3 regions of the Sphingobacterium sp. 1.A.5 genome follow, and region 1 is predicted to be linked to each of the others. Evidence: riboswitches for the same ligand, from Rfam matches in the RefSeq annotation. Region 1 holds a riboswitch; each other region holds the start of a gene.

Evidence for each region. Region 1 has a riboswitch for S-adenosylmethionine ahead of CRT24_RS20320 (5-oxoprolinase). Riboswitches for the same ligand answer to the same signal wherever they lie in the genome.
Region 2: it holds a riboswitch for S-adenosylmethionine, as region 1 does, so the genes downstream of both, CRT24_RS18745 (O-acetylhomoserine aminocarboxypropyltransferase/cysteine synthase family protein) here and CRT24_RS20320 (5-oxoprolinase) in region 1, are expected to answer to the same signal.
Region 3: it holds a riboswitch for S-adenosylmethionine, as region 1 does, so the genes downstream of both, CRT24_RS07320 (methylenetetrahydrofolate reductase) here and CRT24_RS20320 (5-oxoprolinase) in region 1, are expected to answer to the same signal.

Annotation. Positions count from the first base shown of each region.
Region 1 is NZ_PEBA01000066.1:126,029-132,802, forward strand. It holds gene CRT24_RS20305 (low specificity L-threonine aldolase) at 1-445, opposite strand, end outside; gene CRT24_RS20310 (DUF937 domain-containing protein) at 546-1,241, opposite strand; gene CRT24_RS20315 (DUF2891 domain-containing protein) at 1,308-2,411, shown strand; gene CRT24_RS20320 (5-oxoprolinase) at 2,596-2,853, opposite strand; SAM-I-IV-variant riboswitch at 2,917-3,011, opposite strand; gene rpoN (RNA polymerase factor sigma-54) at 3,056-4,519, opposite strand; gene CRT24_RS20330 (transglycosylase domain-containing protein) at 4,746-6,774, shown strand, end outside.
Region 2 is NZ_PEBA01000064.1:187,328-194,101, forward strand. It holds gene metX (homoserine O-acetyltransferase) at 1-1,021, opposite strand, end outside; gene CRT24_RS18745 (O-acetylhomoserine aminocarboxypropyltransferase/cysteine synthase family protein) at 1,068-2,375, opposite strand; SAM riboswitch class I at 2,619-2,732, opposite strand; gene CRT24_RS18750 (hypothetical protein) at 2,913-3,344, opposite strand; gene dapA (4-hydroxy-tetrahydrodipicolinate synthase) at 3,437-4,315, opposite strand; gene ligA (NAD-dependent DNA ligase LigA) at 4,341-6,359, opposite strand; gene CRT24_RS18765 (glycosyltransferase family 2 protein) at 6,483-6,774, opposite strand, start outside.
Region 3 is NZ_PEBA01000012.1:60,865-67,638, forward strand. It holds gene CRT24_RS07315 (protein O-mannosyl-transferase family) at 1-606, opposite strand, end outside; gene CRT24_RS07320 (methylenetetrahydrofolate reductase) at 750-1,706, opposite strand; SAM riboswitch class I at 1,754-1,853, opposite strand; gene rimM (ribosome maturation factor RimM) at 1,935-2,459, opposite strand; gene CRT24_RS07330 (30S ribosomal protein S16) at 2,602-3,138, opposite strand; gene CRT24_RS07335 (exodeoxyribonuclease V subunit beta) at 3,382-6,741, shown strand; gene CRT24_RS07340 (PD-(D/E)XK nuclease family protein) at 6,751-6,774, shown strand, end outside.

The DNA.
Region 1 (6,774 bases):
TGCTGCCCAATTCTGTACATTGTGAAATGTATACCATAGCTGGTTTAACCATATGATTGTCGGTATGTGCATCCACAATAGCTTGGATACCTACAGAATTTATTTTGCCTTCGCGACTTGGAATAAGGTTTATTTTATGCCCTGAATTTTCTATTGCTCCCGTTTCGTGGACTTCAATATGTCCAGTGTCTGCTGCAATAACAGATTCATATGGTTTCAAAAGGTGACTGATAACAAGGAGGTTTGCTTGAGTTCCCCCTGAAACAAAGAATATTTGAGAATCGGGGTTGCCGGTTTCTTTGATGATATATTCCTTTGCTTGTTTGCAGATGCTATCTGCTCCATATCCTGGCTCTTGAACTAGATTTGTTTGGATTAGGGTTTCGAGGATTTTAGGGTGAGCACCTTCGCTATAGTCGTTTTTAAAACTGATTTTTGATTCCATGCGTAAATATAATTGTTTTCGCACATCAACCCTATTAAAACAAAAAAGAGGACAATTTAATCATAAACTGCCCTCTGGTTGTTGTATAAATATAGTTCAATTATTTTCCAAACATTCCGGCTAAGCTATCTAAGATGCTGCCTTTAGTATTTTTGTCGTTCTTTTGGTCGAAGAATTGTCCAACTAGATCACCAAGACCACCAGAGATATTCGGTTGTGAAGAATTTGTAGGAGCTTGGTCATTTGCTTGAGATCCACCTCCCAGTACACTACCAATTAGGTCTCCAATTCCACCACCCGAAGAGCCTGCATTCGATGATCCACCACCTAAGATATTTCCTAATAAGTCGCCTAAACCGCCTCCAGATCCTGACTCTCCTTGAGATTGTTTTTGCTTGTTCAAATAAGCCATTACCAATGGAGCCAACAAGGCAAGGATTCCGCCAATTTTACCTACACTGATTCCTGATTTTTCAGATAGAGATTCTTTTACATTATCAGTGTTTTTACCAAAGATATTGTTCACCATTTGATCCTCATCTTCTGTTGGACCTTGGTTAAACAGTCCGGCTAGGTTTTCCAAGATGCCACCAGAACCTTTGGTGTCAATAGCTTGTTGAATGCCTTGAGCCCTTTCAGGACTTTTTTGTGCATTATAATTTAATGCAGACATCATTAATGGAATTGCGGCAGAAACTACCCACTGAGTTTGGTTTTTATCAATCCCCAATTTTTCTGATATACCTTCAGTAGCTTGCGATCCGATGCTGCCTGAAATTAAGTCACTAATGTTCATTTTGTAGAATGTTTTAGTTTATAAATGTTATTTTTAGAACTCAAATATATTGCCAAAATTTTCTGTATGAATAAATTATGTTTAAACATTTTTATAGTTGTAGCGTTGTTGCTCGCAGGATGTAAAAGTGGAGATAAAACCAATGAAAAGATTACTGTTGAGGAAATTAAGTTGGACGAAAATTTATCTAAGATTATTTTCTCCATGCCGACTCATTGTATCGAAGTGGAGTATCCAAATAAACTTGGTCAGGTATTAGGGTCGGATGCTGACCTGAAAAGTCCAAAAAGTTTAAGGCCAATTTTTTATGGCTGTTTTGACTGGCATTCCTCAGTCCATGGTTACTGGTCGATCGTAAAATTGATGAAGCAGTTTCCAGGTCTGGACGCTGACGGAAAGGTAAGAGCGGCATTGAATCAGCATATTACGCCAGAGAATGTAGCTGTGGAATTAGCCTTTTTCAATGATAAAAATAATTTGAGCTTTGAAAGGACCTATGGTTGGGCTTGGTTGTTTAAATTACAGGAAGAATTGTCTACTTGGGAGGATGCGGATGCCAAAAGATGGAAATCCTCACTTCAACCACTGGTCGATCTGTTGGTTACTCGCTATAAAGAATATCTTCCAAAGTTGGTCTACCCGATCCGTGCAGGACAGCATGATAATTCAGCCTTCAGTCTTTCGTTATCCTTGGATTATGCCAATACAGTAGGCGATGATTCTTTTAAACAAGCATTAAAGGAAAATTCTATTCGATTGTTCAAGGATGACAAGAATTGTAATCTAGCTTATGAACCTAGTGGATACGACTTTTTATCACCTTGTTTGGAAGAAGCATATTTGATGAGCAAAGTTTTGGATAAATCAGAATACATTACGTGGTTGAAATCTTTTATGCCTGATTTATTCAATGATGAATTTAAATTAGAACCTGCAATAGTGAAAGATAGGAGTGATGGTAAGTTAGTCCACTTGGATGGGTTAAATTATAGTAGAGCGGCTTGTCTTTTTGGGATTTCGAAAATGGACCCTGCATTGGAGCACTTGAAAAAAGATGCTGTTGAACATTTCAATTTCTCCATTGGAAATTTAAGCGCAAAAGATGATTATATGGGAAGTCATTGGCTTGGGACTTTTGCTTTGTATGCTTTAGGGAGATATGAGATGTGAGATGTGAGATGTGAGACTTTAGACATAAGACATAAGACAACAGACAAAAAAACATACTACAATATGCTTAAGACTATTGAGCCTTAGACTGCTAAAACGAAGACAATAGACAATAGGCTATAGACATTTGTGGCGTCATACCATTTTTTATGTCTAATGTCTATTGTCTAATGTCTATTTCTACCTATTCCGGAATGAGTCTATTTTCTGATAATCTGACTGGTACTCGTTGTATTTGAGTAAATCCATCTTCGGTGCTGATTATTGCGGAGAGATCAATTCCTCGTTTAGATAGGGTGCTCAACAAAGCAGTTCTGAAAGCTGTTTTATTTTTGCCCCAGTTTGATCTAACCAAGTCATTGTTTAGAATTACCAATTCATTGGTGCTGTAGTGGTGAAATTGTTCCACTAGGTGTTGTTGTAAGGGTTTTGTGTTGGACATACAATTAATGTTTAAAGGGTTTAACCATAATTGCATTCAGAGGAGTCTATTTTAAGACCTTGCAATATTCTTTTATTTTGGCTTGCCGCCCGTATCGATTTACCACCGCGGTGTCTTTCACTCGGTTGGTATTGCTCGTGCAATTCTGAATACTCTACAAACTTAGTAGATTATATTTTAATATGCAAGTGAAAATAAAATTTTATAATTCTTTTCTTAAACGTGCTACCGGTATGTTCATTGCTTCACGGTATTTAGCAACAGTACGCCTTGCGATTGAATAACCTTTTTCCTTCAGGATTTCGGTTAATTTCTCATCTGCTAAAGGTTTTCTCTTGTCTTCATTAGCAATACACTCTTCAAGGATCTTTTTCACTTCTTTGTTAGAAACTTCTTCCCCAGATTCTGTCTGAATAGCTTCTGAGAAGAATGATTTTAATAAGAAAGTTCCGAATTCTGTTTGCACATATTTAGAGTTGGCAACACGGGATACAGTTGAAATATCCATTTCGATCTTGTCGGCTATATCCTTTAAGATCATTGGTTTAAGCATTCTGTCGTCGCCAGTTAGGAAGTAGTCATATTGATATTCCATGATAGCATTCATGGTTTTCAAAAGAGTCTGTTGTCTTTGTTTAATAGCATCGATAAACCATTTTGCGGAATCAAGTTTCTGTTTAACGAACTGAACTGCTTCACGCATTTTTTTGTCGTTTTTTTCAGCTTTTTCGTAATGCTCAAACATTTCTTGATAGGACCTTGAAACCCTTAGTTCAGGGGCGTTTCTGCCATTTAATGTCAAGTGAAGGACACCATCATTATTGGAGATATGGAAGTCAGGGATAATCTGCAATTGTTTTCCTGCAGCTGCACCTGAATCACCTGGCTTAGGATTCAATTTCAGGATTTCATTGACGATTTCTTTCAGCTCCTCAGAGTTTACACCTAATTGCTTTTCGATTTTATCGTAATGTTTCTTCGTGAATTCATCAAGGTAATTTTCCACGACCATCATTGCTTGTTGGATAATCGGGTTTGTGAGATCTTTCTTTCTTAACTGGATTGCCAAGCATTCCTGAAGATTCCTTGCTCCAATGCCGGCAGGGTCAAATGATTGAACAATCTTGAGCATTTCTTCGACGTCTTCTTCTTCCACAATTACATTTTGTGAAAACGCAAGGTCGTCGATCAAAGATAGGATAGGTCTCCTTAAGTAACCATCGTCATCAAGAGAACCGATTATTTGTTGACCAACTATATAATCTTTATCAGATAGTGCTAGTAGGTCAAGTTGATTTTGTAGATTTTCGTAGAAGGAATCTTGTACTGCGATTGGGATTTCCTTTTTTCCGTCTTCATCATCATGGTCATATCCACCGCCATAGTCTTTGTAATCATCTTCTTGGATATATTCATCAACACTGAATTCATCTTCATAGCTGTTTTCTTCCATGTTGAAGTCATCATCCGGATCTTTATCGGGGTATTCTTCTACAGGGTCGTTCATGTTAGTCAAACTACCGTCCTCCAGCGCAGGGTTTTCTTCTAATTCTTCTTTTATGCGGGCGTCCAATGAAACTGTTGGCACCTGTAGCAATTTGATGAATTGAATTTGTTGCGGTGAAAGTTTTTGTAATAGTTTTTGCTGTAAAGTTTGTTTTAACATGTCCCCAATAATAAATCACGTAAAAATAGGTAAATATATTTAATAAGGTAAAGTTTATGGTAACAAAAACTGTTTTAGGTACAGTTTTTGCTATTATAATTGTCGGATAAACAGCCTAGTTAAAAACCAAAAAACTCATTTGTTAAAATTCGTTAATTTTCTGGTAAAGCTTCCTTTTTAGGCGAATTGATGTAATTTTTTCCAAAGTTTTGTTCATATTTACCGTATGTTTAAACGTGTTCGGAACAAATTTTTGCGCATCGCACTGATTGTTATTTACTTTGTTATTTTATTTACGTGCGCAGTTCAAATTAACTTTCTAGGCTTGTTCGGTTCTTCACCGACAAAAAAAGAAATTTTATTACCCGAACTAAATGTTTCTTCTGAACTATATACTGCAGATTCTGTATTGATCGCTAGATATTACAAACAGGATCGGGATCCAGTTCCATTTGACAGTATTTCTCCCAATATTATAAATGCTTTGATTGCAACCGAGGATGTTCGCTTTATGAAGCATCACGGAGTTGATTTCTTGGGTTTGTTTGGTGGTATTTTTTCAACCTTAAGTGGAAGTGACCGTGGCGCCAGTACTATAACTCAGCAACTTGCAAAAAATCTATACAGAACAAGGTATCAAGATTCCCAAGGTTTATTGGGTAAAATCCCAGGGATAGGTTTGATCGTCACAAAATATAAAGAGTGGATGACCGCTTTTAAATTGGAAAGCAAATATAGCAAGGAAGAAATATTGACAATGTATCTTAATACGGTTTCCTTTAGTAACAATGCTTACGGGATCAAATCGGCATCCGTTCGTTATTTTGACAAATACCCGAGTGATATAACGGTTAATGAGGCTGCTGTTTTAGTGGGTATGCTCAAAGGTACTACTTTATACAATCCAATCAGAAACCCTAAAAATGCCCTCCAACGAAGAAATGTTGTTTTGGGTCAAATGGCAAAAGAAGGTTATTTGAAACAAGAGGAAGTTGCGAAGTTGAGCAAAGATTCACTAGGTCTTGATTTGAATAATCAAGAAGTGCGAAATTCCAATGATTCATATTTAAGGAATGCCGTTGAAAAATGGTTGGAAGACTGGGCAAAAGAAAATGAGGTTGATATCTACACCAGCGGATTGAAAATATATACTACGATTGATTCAAGAATGCAAAAAATTGCTGAGGATGTCGTAGCTGTAAAAATGAAGGAGCTTCAGCAAAGATTAGATAATGTTTGGGGGAATGATTTGCCTTGGAGAGACAAAGAAGGGAATGTAGTACCAAATTTTTTGGAAGATCATGCCAAGAAATTACCAATCTATGCCTCCTTAATGAAAAAATATAAAGATGAGGCTAAGGTTTTTGAGGAGCTGAATAAGAAGAAGGACATGGAAGTTTTTACATGGGAAGGAATGGAAAAGGTAAATTATTCTACCATGGATTCCTTGAAACATTACTTGACTATGTTGAATACAGGAATGATGGCCATGGATCCATACAATGGAGATATCAAGGTTTGGATTGGCGGAATCAACCACAACTATTACAAATTTGATCACGTGAACCAAGCGAAGCGCCAAGCTGGATCTACATTTAAACCATTTGCCTATGCTGCTGCATTGGAGTCTGGTATGACCCCATGTGATAAATTTGAAGATAAACCTGTTAAGATTGAGTTCATCAACAACAAGGGTGAGCACGAAATATGGGAGCCTAAGAATGCGGATTGGTCATTTTCTCACAGTGAGCTGTCGCTAAGACATGCCATGGCTCGTTCATTGAATACTGTTACCGCTCAAATAACTGAGAAGGTTGGTTGGGATAAAGTAGTAGAAATGGCTCATTTATGTGGTATTGACAGTAAGTTGGAATCAGTTCCTTCTGTTGGATTAGGTTCAAATGATGTTTCGGTCTTTGAGATGGTGCGTGGGTACAGTACATTTATGAATGAAGGTAAGCGGACTGAACCGGTTTTGGTTTCTAGGATTGAGGATAAAGACGGCAAAGTGATTGCTGAATTCAAGACCTCAACTAAACAAGCTATTACACCAGAGAATGCTTGGTTAATGGGATACATGTTGAGAGGCACTATTGAAGAATCAGGTGGTACTTCTCAAGCGTTGTGGGAATGGGATCTGTTTAAGGATGAAAACCAAATTGGTGGTAAAACTGGTACATCATCAGATTATGTGGATGGTTGGTACATGGGTGTTACCAAGGATTTAGTTGCTGGAGTTTGGGTTGGTTGTGATG
Region 2 (6,774 bases), on a different contig from region 1:
TATTTTTCTCAAGGAAATTACCGATTACTTGAGTCAGTGTTTTTGTTTCGATTAAAAATCCGTCATGGCCAAAGAATGAATGTAATTCATAATATTCGGCATTAGGGATGTTTTTGGCGATAAATTCTTGTTCCGACGGTGGAAACAGCACATCCGAAGGAATTCCAATGATAAGCGTATTTACACCTTCAATGCTGTTAAGGACTTGTTCGACCTGACCTCTTCCGCGACCTAAGTGATGGCTATCCATTGCTTTGGTGAGATACCAATAAGAAAATGCATTGAACCTATTGACAAGCTTATCTCCTTGGTATGATTGATAAGACGATGCTTTATATGCATCCGTTTTATCATGGTCAGATTCTACTTGGGTAGTACCATACGCATTATAGGTCCTATAAGAGAGTAGGGCCATACTTCTGGCGGCTTTTAATCCTTTGAGTCCTGCATCAGGTTTTTTCTCAAAGAATGACGAGTCAGCTTCAATTGCAAGCCTTTGGCTCTCATTAAAAGCAATACCCCATGGCGAAAAGAAAGCATTTGTGCCAATTGCAATTAGGTTATGGATTTTGATTGTTTTTGAAACTGTCCATTCCAATGCTTGCTGTCCTCCTAAGGAGCCTCCTATTAAGGTATTGATCTCGTTGATTCCTAGGTGATTCGCTAAAAGTTGATGAGCATGCACGATATCACGAATTGTAAATTGAGGAAAATCCGAATAATAAGGCAAATTAGTCTCTGGGTTTGTCGATAGGGGATTCGTAGTCCCATAATGCGATCCCAAAACATTTGCACAAACTATATAATAGTCTTTATCATTGAATAATTCGTTTTCACCAAATAATCCAGGCCACCAATCAAACACATCCGAATTAGCAGTCAAAGCATGGCAAACCCATATCACATTGGATTTGTCTTCATTCAGGGTTCCATAAGTATGAAACGCAATTTGAAGATTCGCCAGTTTTTTTCCGCTTTCTAATTCGAAATCTTGGTTATATCCGAAAGTTCTTAAACTCATTCTAATAAATTATCTTCCTCCATTAAAATCAAATAAGGCCCCCACCTTATTTGATTTTGTCAAATGCTTGTGCTAAATCCGCTTTTATATCTTCAATGTGTTCAATACCTACCGAGAGCCTTAATTGACCTGGTGCTACACCTGCTTTTTTCTGATCTTCAGCGCTCAACTGTTGGTGAGTAGTTGCTGCTGGATGGATAATCAATGACTTAGCATCTCCAACATTTGCCAAATGGCTGATCAATTCTAATGCATCAATAAATTCATTGGCTTTTTCCACGCCACCTTTAATGGTAAATGAAAGCACCGCTCCATATCCATTTTTCAGATATTTCTGTGCGTTTTGATGGTATGGGTGGTTTTTTAAACCTGGATAGCTTACATGCTCTACTTGTGGATGCGCATCTAACCATTGAGCTATCTCTAGCGTGTTGTCAACGTGACGTTGCACACGTAATGATAATGTTTCTAATCCTTGAACTAACAAGAAAGAATTGAAAGGGGATAGGGCAGGGCCAAAATCTCTTAATCCTTCAACTCTTGCACGGATAGCAAATTGAATGTTGCCAAATGGGCCACCTTCGCCAAATACATCTGAAAACACCAAACCATGGTATCCTTCCGATGGTTCCGAAAATTGCTTGAATTTTCCATTGCCCCAATTATAATTACCGCCATCAATGATTACGCCACCAATACTTGTTCCATGGCCGCCAATCCATTTAGTTGCTGATTCTACAACCACATTTGCGCCATGCTCTAAAGGCTTGAACAAATAACCGCCAGCACCGAAGGTATTGTCAACGATCAATGGAAGGTCATGCTTCTTAGCTACTGAAGCTATGCGTTCGAAATCTGGAATATTATAGCTTGGATTGCCGATAGTTTCTACATAGATGGCTTTTGTTTTGTCATCGATCAAAGCTTCGATCTTATCTGCATCAGTATCTTCAGCAAATCTTGCTTCGATACCCAATCTTTTAAAGGAAACTTTGAATTGATTATAAGTACCACCATAAAGGTTGGAACCAGAAACAAAATTCTCACCTGCTTCCAGGATGTTTGTCAAAGCGATAAATTGTGCTGCTTGACCTGAAGCTACAGCAACTGCTGCTACGCCGCCTTCTAATGCTGCTATACGTTTTTCGAAAACATCAGTAGTAGGATTCATGATCCTAGTATAGATATTACCGAATTGTTTCAATGCAAAAAGGTTGGCTCCATGTTCTGCGTTTTCGAATACATAAGAAGAAGTTTGATATATAGGCAATGCTCTGGAACCAGTAGTAGGATCTACTTCTTGCCCTGCATGTACTTGTAAAGTTTCAAATTTTAGGTTTTTATTATCTGCCATTTTTATATTTTTTTAATCATGTTAGTAAAATGAAATTATTAAATCCTTTGAGTTCTATGATTTGGTCGTCAATTGGTATGGACAATTCTATTCAATAAGAATAATTCTGCCATAGGACGACTATCGCATTCGAGAAATACAAATACAGTTGATGGATTTAATCTTAATAGAAGAATCTGTTGTCGGTTTTCCGACAAGATACAATAATTCTGATTTTGAAAATTCTGAAGTCATAGTCTATTTTATTTATATGCTCCTGAGCTTTATTGCTTCGGACAGGAATTGGCACCTTTTCAATACTTATTGAAGGTTGCCAGTGGGTCATTGAGCCAGTCTCTCGCCACTTCTTTATAAATCAAGACCATCTTTTTTAGAGAGGTAATGATTAGTGTACCACTATCGAAGTACTCCGCAAATATAGGCTACGGAAATTAATTTTGCAATTTTTTTAGAAAAAAGAAGACCTCAAATCTTGTTAGCCTATTCACATACAATGATTTGAGGTCCCAAATATTTTGTTATTTCAATACCAGTTTTTTAAAAAGTGTTGTTCTTAGCATCATGCATTTGGATTATTTTATCCACTACATAACGCGTGTTTCCACGCCAAGGTAGCACACCATGGTACTCTTTATAATGAAGATCAAAAGCCTTACCACTATTTAACTCCAATACTTTAAATACAGAATCGCTCTCGATAGAAAATTCAAATTCATTGCTTGAAATTCCAGTCCCCGTATTTTGACTGCGGATACCTTCTTGAATCAATTTTCCTTCATAGGTCTTAAAGACATTTCCTTTTTTTACTGCATAATTTAAAGTTCCCGATTTAACTCCCTCGCCAAAAACAAAGTAGTACTTGAAATAAACAAATACTGCGAAGGCCAAGAAGATAATGAGCAGAAACCAGCTGATGAACTTTTTAAAGCCTGAACCCCTTTTGCTGGGTTGTTGGGTAGTTGTTTCCATTATTTTGTTAATTCAGTTTTTCTATAGATACAATAAGAATACCTAAAAATAAGAAAGGTTGGCCAAACTACATGGCCAACCTATTATTTTTTTTATCCTAGTAGCTGCATCTCTGCATCTATTGCTTCTTTCGTTTTCGAACTGACCGGTACCAACGGTAACCTTACATTGTCCTTTCCAATTCCTTTTTTCTCGAGAATATATTTCACTCCTGCAGGATTTCCTTCAATAAAACAAAGGTCTATCATGCTTAATAATTCCAAATGAATAGCTCTCGCCTCTTCAAAATTACCCTCACTACATAAATGTGCCAATGCAGAAACTTTTGTCGGATAGGCATTGCCTACAACAGAAATTATTCCTGCTGCTCCCATGGCCATCATAGGAAGTGTAACAGGATCATCTCCAGAGATTAAAAGAAAATCTTTTGGTTTATCTCTTAAGATTTCGCTGAATTGGGAAAAATTTCCCGAAGCCTCTTTTGTAGCTACTATGTTTTTGAAATCCTTAGCCAACCTGACCGTCGTAGCGGGGCTCATATTACTTCCTGTCCTGCCAGGCACATTATAAAGAATAATCGGAAGCTTCGAAACCTCAGCAATAGCCTTATAATGTTGATAGATTCCCTCTTGCGTTGGTTTGTTATAATATGGTGAAACTGATAAGATTGCAATGTAATCCAATACCTTAAAATTCTTGATTTGTTCAACGATTTCAAAAGTATTATTGCCACCGATTCCAGCTACCAATGGGATACGCTTATTGACATGCTTAGAAGTAAATTCCCACACCTTCTTTCGTTCATCTGGATTCAATGTTGCAGTTTCACCTGTTGTGCCCAATGAAACCAAATAATCAATTCCTCCCTCGATTTGATAATCAATCAAATTCCCTAAAGTGTCGTAATCTACTGTGCCGTCCGCATGGAATGGAGTAACTAATGCAACTCCCGCACCTTGAAGCTCGTTCATCGTTTGTATATATTATTTTTAATTTTTATTCATTAATCATTGACAGAAGTTCAGCTTCAGAAATCATTGGAATCTGAAGTTTTTCTGCCTTTGCCAGTTTTGATGGACCCATTTTATCACCGGCAACTAAATAATTCAGCTTTGAAGAAATACTGCTAAGCATCTTGCCACCGTGCGCCTCTATCAATTCCGTCAATTCTTCCCGGGAATATTCTGCAAATACACCGGATATCAAAAACGTTTTGCCCGATAAACTATCACCGGCGAGTTGTATTTCTTTTTCTTCTATTTCGAACTGCAGGCCCGAGGATTTGAGTTTTTCAATCTCTTCCCAATGTTCAGGATTTGTCAAATAGGCATGTATACTGTCTGCTATGCGGAGTCCAATATCTTGTACTGACAATATTTCGTCTACAGTGGAATTCTTGATTGCCTCGATATTTTTAAAGTGTTGTGCAAGTTTTTTCGCTACCGTCTCTCCAATATGGCGAATTCCCAAAGCAAATAGCACCTTCTCGAAAGGTTTATTTTTAGATTGTTCAATGCCATTGAGCATATTGTCAATAGACTTCTGACCAAAACGTTCAATACCGACCAACTCATCCTTTCTATCAATCAATGTATAGATATCTGATATTTTACGAATCAATCCAAGCTTGTAGAATGTTTCTATAGTTTCATCTCCCAAACCTTGAATGTCCATCATTTTTCTGCCTATAAAGTGCTGCAGCTTGCCTACTATTTGAGGTTTGCAGCCATCTTCATTTGGGCAATAATGTACAGCTTCGCCCTCTTCTCGAATTAATGGCGTACCACATTCTGGACATGTACTTGGATATTCAAATGCTTTTGTTCCTTCCGGTCTTTTTTCAACGTTGGCACCGATGATTTTAGGGATTATTTCTCCTCCTTTTTCGACAAATACAGTATCTTGTTCATGTAGATCCAGACGAGCAATTTCATTTGCATTATGTAAAGAAGCTCTTTTTACCGTTGTACCAGCTAACAAAACTGGTTTTAAATTGGCAACTGGAGTAACAGCTCCGGTTCTGCCGACCTGATAGCTAATGCTGTTCAAGATTGTTTCGACGCGCTCAGCTTTGAATTTATAAGATATTGCCCAACGTGGTGATTTAGCGGTAAAGCCTAATTCCTCTTGTTGTGCGAAATCATTGACTTTGATTACAATGCCATCGATTTCATAAGTCAGTTTATGGCGGGCATCATCCCAATAATGGATGAATTCCAAGACCTCGTCAATAGAATTACAAAGTTTTGAATGTTCACAGACTGGGAAGCCCCAAGATTTGACTTCTTCGATGCTATGCCAATGATCATGGAACAATTTATTTCTATTGTCACAGTACAGAAAGTACAGGAAGCAATCTAAAGGTCTTTTGGCCACCTCTCCAGAATCCTGAAGCTTGATCGTGCCGGAGGCAAAATTCCTTGGGTTGGCATAGGTTTGTTCCCCATTGTCTTCACGCTCTTTGTTCAACCTCAAAAAGGCAGATTTATGCATGAAGATCTCGCCACGGATATCGAAACTTGGCGGATAATTCCCTTTCCTTAATTGATGTGGAATACTGCGGATTGTTTTTACATTATTAGTGACTTCATCACCTTGTGTACCATCCCCACGTGTCACTGCCTGAACGAGTTTGCCGTTTTCATAAGATATTGAGATCGATAAACCGTCGAACTTCAACTCAGCTACATACTGAACTTGATCTCCAACTACTTTTCTTACCCTTCCATCAAAATCTTTTAATTCCTGTTCGTTATAGGTATTGCCCAAAGACATCATCGGCCATTTGTGACGGACAGTATTAAACCTTTGTGTAATATCACCTCCAACTTTTAGGGTAGGGGAGTTCGGGTCTCTAAATTCAGGATATTGAATTTCCAAAGCCTCCAGTTCCTTCAATTTATGGTCAAAATCGTAATCCGAAATGGAGGGTTGAGCTAACACATAATATTGATAATTATATTCGTTTAGCTCACGGGTAAGTTCTTCTATTTTCGCTTGAATATCTACAGACATAGACCACGAAAATACAAAATATTCTAAGGGTAAAATAATTTAAAATCACTAATTAAAAAATTGCTCAAAGTGTTGCAAAACAATGCAGATTAACAAAAGAAAGATAATTCAGATGATCTATCTTTAATGAAAATTATTGTCATGAAGCTGCGAGAATTTATGGATTTTATTCATGTAATAATCCCATATTATTGATTTCTTGTATCTTCCTTTTTTGTTTTCCTTTTGGCTGTATTTTTTTCTTTTTCTTGCGGTTTTGAAAAAATTCTTGAAGAAATATTGGTGACCTCTACTTACTGCCCAAGCATCTGCTGTTTTTCCGTCAAATAAAAATTTAATCAAAGCAAATAAATCCCACCACAATCTGCAGGCAATAATCCATACAGCCATCATAAAAGAATGGTTTTTTTGGATC
Region 3 (6,774 bases), on a different contig from region 1:
CAATGCTAAGGCGGGGATTGTTAGAAGGTTTAATAAATGGACACCAATTGATAATCCCATAACAAAAGCGATCAATAAAAGCCATTTATTGGAGTCTGGGTTATCTGCTCTTCGCTCCCATTTAAGTGCTAACCAGAATACAATCGCTGTACAGAGTGAAGACATAGCATAAACCTCCGACTCAACTGCCGAATACCAAAATGAATCTGTAAAGCTATAGGCTAATGCACCCACTATACCTGCTGAGAATATTTGGATGTATTGGATTGATGAACCTTCTTTATTTCCCAAAACAATTTTTCTAGCCAAGGCTGTAATAGTCCAAAAAAGAAAAACAATGGTCAGAGCAGAACAAGTTGATGATCCAATATTCATCCATAGAGCGATATTGGAATTATTTCCGAGAGCAAAATTTGAGAATAAGTTTTGGATCATTAGAAATAAAGGTGCACCAGGTTGGTGAACAACTTCTAGATTTTTACTTGCTGCAATAAATTCACCAGTATCCCACCAGCTCACTGATCTTTCTACAGTAAAAGAATATACTAGAAGGGCAATGAATCCACAAAGCCATCCAAGATAATTGTTGATTTTATTATAGTTCATAATACATGGTTAGTTATCAAATAAATTTAAGAAAGTATATCTATAAGAATCTCACCTTAACAATATTTAACAGCGGTAAAAAAAACAGGCGAATGATTTCTCATTCGCCTATTTGTATATTATTTATAATAATGGATTATATCCTATACTAATTTCTCTACGATTTTTTTGGTTGGCCCTGGGTTACTCATGGTGTAGAAATGCAGGACTGGAACTCCAAAATCAATTAATTCTTTACATTGTTGTACTAGCCATTCTTCTCCAACTTGTCTTACATCAGCATTTGTTTTGCAGGATTCGACTGCATCGCTTAAATCTTCGGGAATATCTAGGTGGAATATCCGAGGTAGTGTTATAAGTTGTTTTTTTGTTGTCAATGGTTTTAATCCGGGAATAATAGGCACATGTATATCATTCTCGCGGCATTTCGTTACGAACTCTTTATATTTCTCTACATTGAAAAACATCTGAGTTACGATAAACTCTGCTCCCATTTCTACTTTTTTCTTCAACCATTTAAAGTCAGTATTGAAGTTTGGGGATTCGAAGTGTTTTTCTGGGTAGCCAGCGACACCTATACAGAAGTTTGTTTTTTCGGAGCTTCCTATATCTTCATGCAGATATGATCCTTCATTCATATCCACTACTTGTCTTAGGAGGTCTGTAGCATAAGCATGTCCTCCAGGTGTTGGGATAAAATCTGCATCACCTTTTCTAGCATCTCCTCTTAGTACCAATACGTTGTCAATACCTAAGAAATTCAAGTCAATGAGAGCATTTTCGGTTTCTTCTTTAGTGAAACCACCACAAATCAAATGAGGTACTGCATCGACTTTATATTTACTCATGATTGCGGCGCAGATTGCTACTGTTCCTGGACGTTTTCTATAGGATACCCTTTCCAACAATCCATTAGCGTGCTGTTTGTAGAGGTAATCTTCGCGATGGTAGGTCACGTCGATAAAGGGAGGTTTGAATTCCATAAGTTCGTCCATTGTTTGAAAGATACTTTGAATTCCCTGTCCTTTTGCAGGCGGTAACAGCTCAAAAGAATATAACGTCTTGCCTTTCGCGTTTTTGATATGATCTACGATTTTCATAAAAATATATTAAGGCTTAGAGAGAACACAGCGGATCCTGATTCTTTGGCTTATCTTTCCCTAATCGGGGTAGAATGTAGCACCTTGACTGGTGTCAGGTTGCTAAGGCTTCAGCGGGTCTATTCCCTCTGCCTTTCTCTATAAGCGAGGGCTAATATCGTTATTAGCAACTTAATCTCAAAATGTTATGCAAAAAAAGAAGGGAATTCGCATGAATTCCCTTCTTTTTTATTCCAAATACATATCTATCAATCCTTCAGGTAACTTGAGGACGATTATTTTTTCTTCAGGATCTATACCCACAATAAAATCTTCATTTAGTGGGAACATAGCATCTCTACCATCAATATCCACTGTTGCTATAAATTGTTGGGGCATTTCTTGTACATGAGTTATTTCTCCCAGTTCTCCTTCGCCTTCTTCAATTGCTATAAATCCGACTAAATCATGGTATGTAAAATCATCAGGATCACGTTCGGGCATTTTGTCATTTGGCAGATATACGCTTTTTCTTAATAAAGGTTGGGCTTTATCGATATGGTCAATATCTTCAAAATTGACATAGGCAGTGCTATTATTCTGCAGTTTAATTTTATCTACGAAGAAAGGGACTAATTTTTTATCTATTTCCAAGAACACCATTTCCAAATCCAAGTCCATGTAATTATCGAACTCGAAGAACATTTGGACTTCTCCTTTCAACCCTCTGGTTTTGCTAATATATCCTATATAAAAACACTGATCCTTAGTCATACTTTAAAATTAATTTGCAAAAATACGAATTATTAATAGGTATTATTTAATGTTCCTAATTTATCCTTTTTCTGGAGTTTGTATTTATAAAAAAAGCCGATCTAAGATTAGACCGGCATTTTCAAATACTTTAGAGTAAGGATTAACCTTCAGTTTCTTCAGTGTTTTCTGCAGCATCAGCAGCTTCTTCTGCTTCTTCTGTAGCTGTTTCTTCAGCAACAGGGGCATTTTTAGCAGCGATAGCGGCAGCTTTTTCTTCTTTTTTCTTAGCTTCAGCAGCTAGAGCAGCTTTTTTAGCATCATCTTTAGATTTTGCCAAGCCTGATTTTTTGCCTTCGATTTGTGCATCTTTTCCTTCAGTCCAAGCTGCGAAAAGCTCTTCAGCTTTAGCTTCATCAAAAGCACCTTTTTTCACACCACCTTGTAAGTGTTTTTTGTACAATACACCTTTGTAAGAAAGGATAGCGCGAACAGTGTCAGTAGGTTGAGCACCTTTGTTCATCCAGTCCAATGATTTCTCGAAATCCAAGATAATTGTTGCTGGGTTAGTGTTAGGGTTATAAGAACCTAAACGCTCAATGAACTTACCATCACGTGGTGAACGTGCGTCTGCTACTACTACATGGTAAAAAGGTTTTCCTTTTTTACCGTGTCTTTGCAATCTGATTTTAGTTGCCATGTTTTAATTTTATTTATGTATTCAACATATCCCCCGTGCTACATGCAGGAGGGGACGCAAAGATACAAAAAATAGTATTTAGAACAAAGTATTTAGTATTTAGACATTTATAATGTTTTACAAAGTGATTAAGCAACGAATTTATCAACTACTTTATAGCCAATTCACATTCTAAATACTAAATACTTACTACTTAATTCTAAAATTTTCCGATATTCAAGCTCTTCTAATTATTGTCGTTTTATGCAAAGAATTGCTCCATTAAAAATTGTAAAGGCCTCTGCTGGATCTGGGAAAACCTTCAGTTTAACGGTTCATTATTTGACTTTATTGTTATCTAAGGAAAGTAGCTATAGGGAAATTTTGGCAGTAACTTTTACAAACAAGGCTACTGCTGAGATGAAACATCGGATTATGACAGTTCTTCACGGCTTGGCGACAGGTGCTGATAGTGATGAAATTGAACAATATAGATCTCAATTACAACAGGTTGGGTCATGGGATAGGATTACAATTCAAGAGAAAGCAAATAGGGTTTACCGCCGAATCCTTCATGACTACAGTCATTTTTCAGTAAGTACTATTGATGGATTCTCTCAAAAGGTAATTTGGAGTTTTACATACGAGCTGAATTTAGATTCTGGCTATGCCATAGAAATGAACACCAATAAAGTGAAAAGAGATTTGACAGTGATGTTAAATCAGTTATTGGATGAGCGACCAGAGTTGTTGGAATGGATCATCAGCTATGCAGAGCAAAAAATCAGCAACAATGAAAATTGGAACTACCGTCAACAATTAATGGGGTTGGCTGGTTTAATCTTTTCGGAGAATTTTCAGGAGTTTGACAGCTTTATGATTTCTTCTGACACGAATAAGATTTTCAATCTTTTGAATAAAGAAATAGAGGATAAAACGAATTCATTTTTAGAAGCACTTTCCCAAAGTTTAGAAACATATAAATCTGTTTATCAAAGTTTAGGGGTTGATGAAACAGAGATGAAAGGAAAATCCAGAAATAAGTTTGTATCAACTAGCAAGTTGAATATCGATGTTCGAAAAATATCGATTTCTGATATACAGAGTAAGGTTTTCGACAAGTTTTCTGAATTGGCTGATAATGAAGATGCCTTCACAGATTCCAATAAAGTCGTTCGTTATGAATATATATCAGGTATAAAACCGGCATTGGATGCCATATTAACCCTTCAACAACATTTTGCCAGCTATATTGGTTACCAGTCGGTGCATACGAATCTGTATTTTTTGAGATTACTTAAGGAGATGAGCGATTTGTTGAGTTTATGGAGGAAGGAAAATTCTGCTCAATTGATATCGGATGCACAGATTTTATTGAATAAACTAGGTTTAGATGAGCATGCTGATCCAACTTTTATCTGGGAAAAGATAGGTAATAGGTATAATTATTTTTTATTTGACGAGTTTCAGGACACTTCCAGAATTCAATGGAAAAATTACAGTCCGTTATTATTAAATGCCCTTTCTGTAGCTACAGGAAAAATAAGTGAGCATTTGGTTGTAGGAGATGTAAAGCAGAGCATTTATCGTTGGAGAAATGGAGATTGGCGTATTCTCTTGCAGCAAATCGATCAACAGGTTTCAAACCATTTTCATTTATCAGAGCATAATGTCGTTGATTTTATTGAGAACGGCACATTAGACACCAACTATAGGAGTCTTCCAAATATAATCAAGCTTAACAATTATTTGTTTGATAAGATACCCAAATTGATGCAGGCGGTTCTTAATGAAAAGGTAGCGGAAGGGTTATCTGAGGAAGGTTTAGTCTGGTGGAATTCATTAGGCAATAACAATTTATTGATTAAAGCTTATGAAAATAGCGAACAACTGATTCCTATATCCAAAACCGACCCCGAAAAACCTCAGGGCAGTATCGAAATCAATTTTTTGCCGGTTACAAGTGGTCGTTCAAGAAATAACCAAGTCATTGAGGAATCTGTTAGGGATCTATGTACAAAAATTGGAGAATGGATTTCAAGTGGGAAATACAAACCTTCTGATATAGGTATTTTGGTTCGCAGCAATGCTCAAGCGAAACTTATTATCCAGGAACTGATGCGTTATAAAAATGAGGAAGGTCTCAGTTTTGAGGTTATCTCGGGTGATGCGTTGAGCCTTATTTCCAATAATGCGATTAATCTTATTCTTGAGACTTTAAGAGCTTTGGTTTTTCAGTCGGACAAGCATGTTATCCATCATGCTAACATGGCGTATCTATATCAATTATCGCATGGGAAATCAAAATTTGAACAGAGCAATTGGTTAAAATTTAAAGGGAATAATTTACAGGACCTTTCTGAAGTACTTCCCATTGAATTGATTGAATCTTGGTCAGCATTGCAAAAAATGCCTTTGGTCCATTTGGTTGAAAAATTGATTGAATTATATCATCTTGGGGATGAAGGAAGTATCCACCTTCCATATTTATTAGCCTTCAAAGATTTAGTTACAGCTTTTTCTACGTTGGGTGAAAGAGGAATTATTCAATTTTTGGAATATTGGGATGAGGATGGTGAAAGAGCAGTTTTACCTTCAAATGGCAAGATAAACGCGATTGAGGTTACGACGATTCACAAATCAAAGGGATTAGCTTATGAGGTCGTTATGATTCCTTTTTCTTCTTGGAAGCTTGATGGATTAATAAACGGTGATTTTTGGATCGATGTATTGGAAAGCCCTTTTTCAGATCTCGGAAAAATACCTGTCAAATACACTCAATCTCTAGGAAGGTCTATTTTTTATAAGCAATATTATGAGGAGATGCTATTCAATTATATGGATGCATTAAACACCTTCTATGTAGCAACAACGAGGGCAAAGAGCCACTTATATATTACTGCTCCCCAATTTAAAGATGAGGTAGATAAAAAGACTGGAGAAATTTTGGGTTCAGAAATTAAGAATGAATTTATAAGTGACATATTAATTCAAGTATTATCCGAACCTGGATCAGTATTCCGTTTAGATAACAATTCATTAAATATTCTTGACGATAACATTAAGAAAGAAGAACATATCAAAACGGATATTACTTCCAAGATAGAGCTTAAAAATTATCCGCAATCTTTGGCTTTAGAAACAGCTTTAGAAAAATCCACCAAGCGTAATATAAACAACATATTGATGTTGGAAAAGGCTGCACAATATGGTGTTTTAGCACATGAGATAGTTTCCTTAGTTGAGAATGAAGATGAGATTTTATTTTATGTCAATCAATTTATAGAAGAAGGGATCTTAGGATTAGATGAAAAGGATTCTCTCTTAGGGGAGATTAAACAAATTTGGCATCATCCGCTCATCCATGAATGGCTTACTGGAGATTATAAAGTTTGGAATGAATCCAGTATTATTTTGGAAGACGGTAGTACTCAAAGACCGGACAAAGTTTTTACGAATGATAAGGAGACCATCGTCCTTGACTTCAAATTTACACAGGGCGATTATATTAATCACAAAACGCAGGTAGGAAGGTATATGAACGCATTAAAAAATGTTGGTTATCATAACATTAAGGGATATCTATATTATGCTAAATCCAAGGAATTGGTTGAGGTGAAATAAAAATAAATCATGGAGAAAGCATTTTTAAGACTA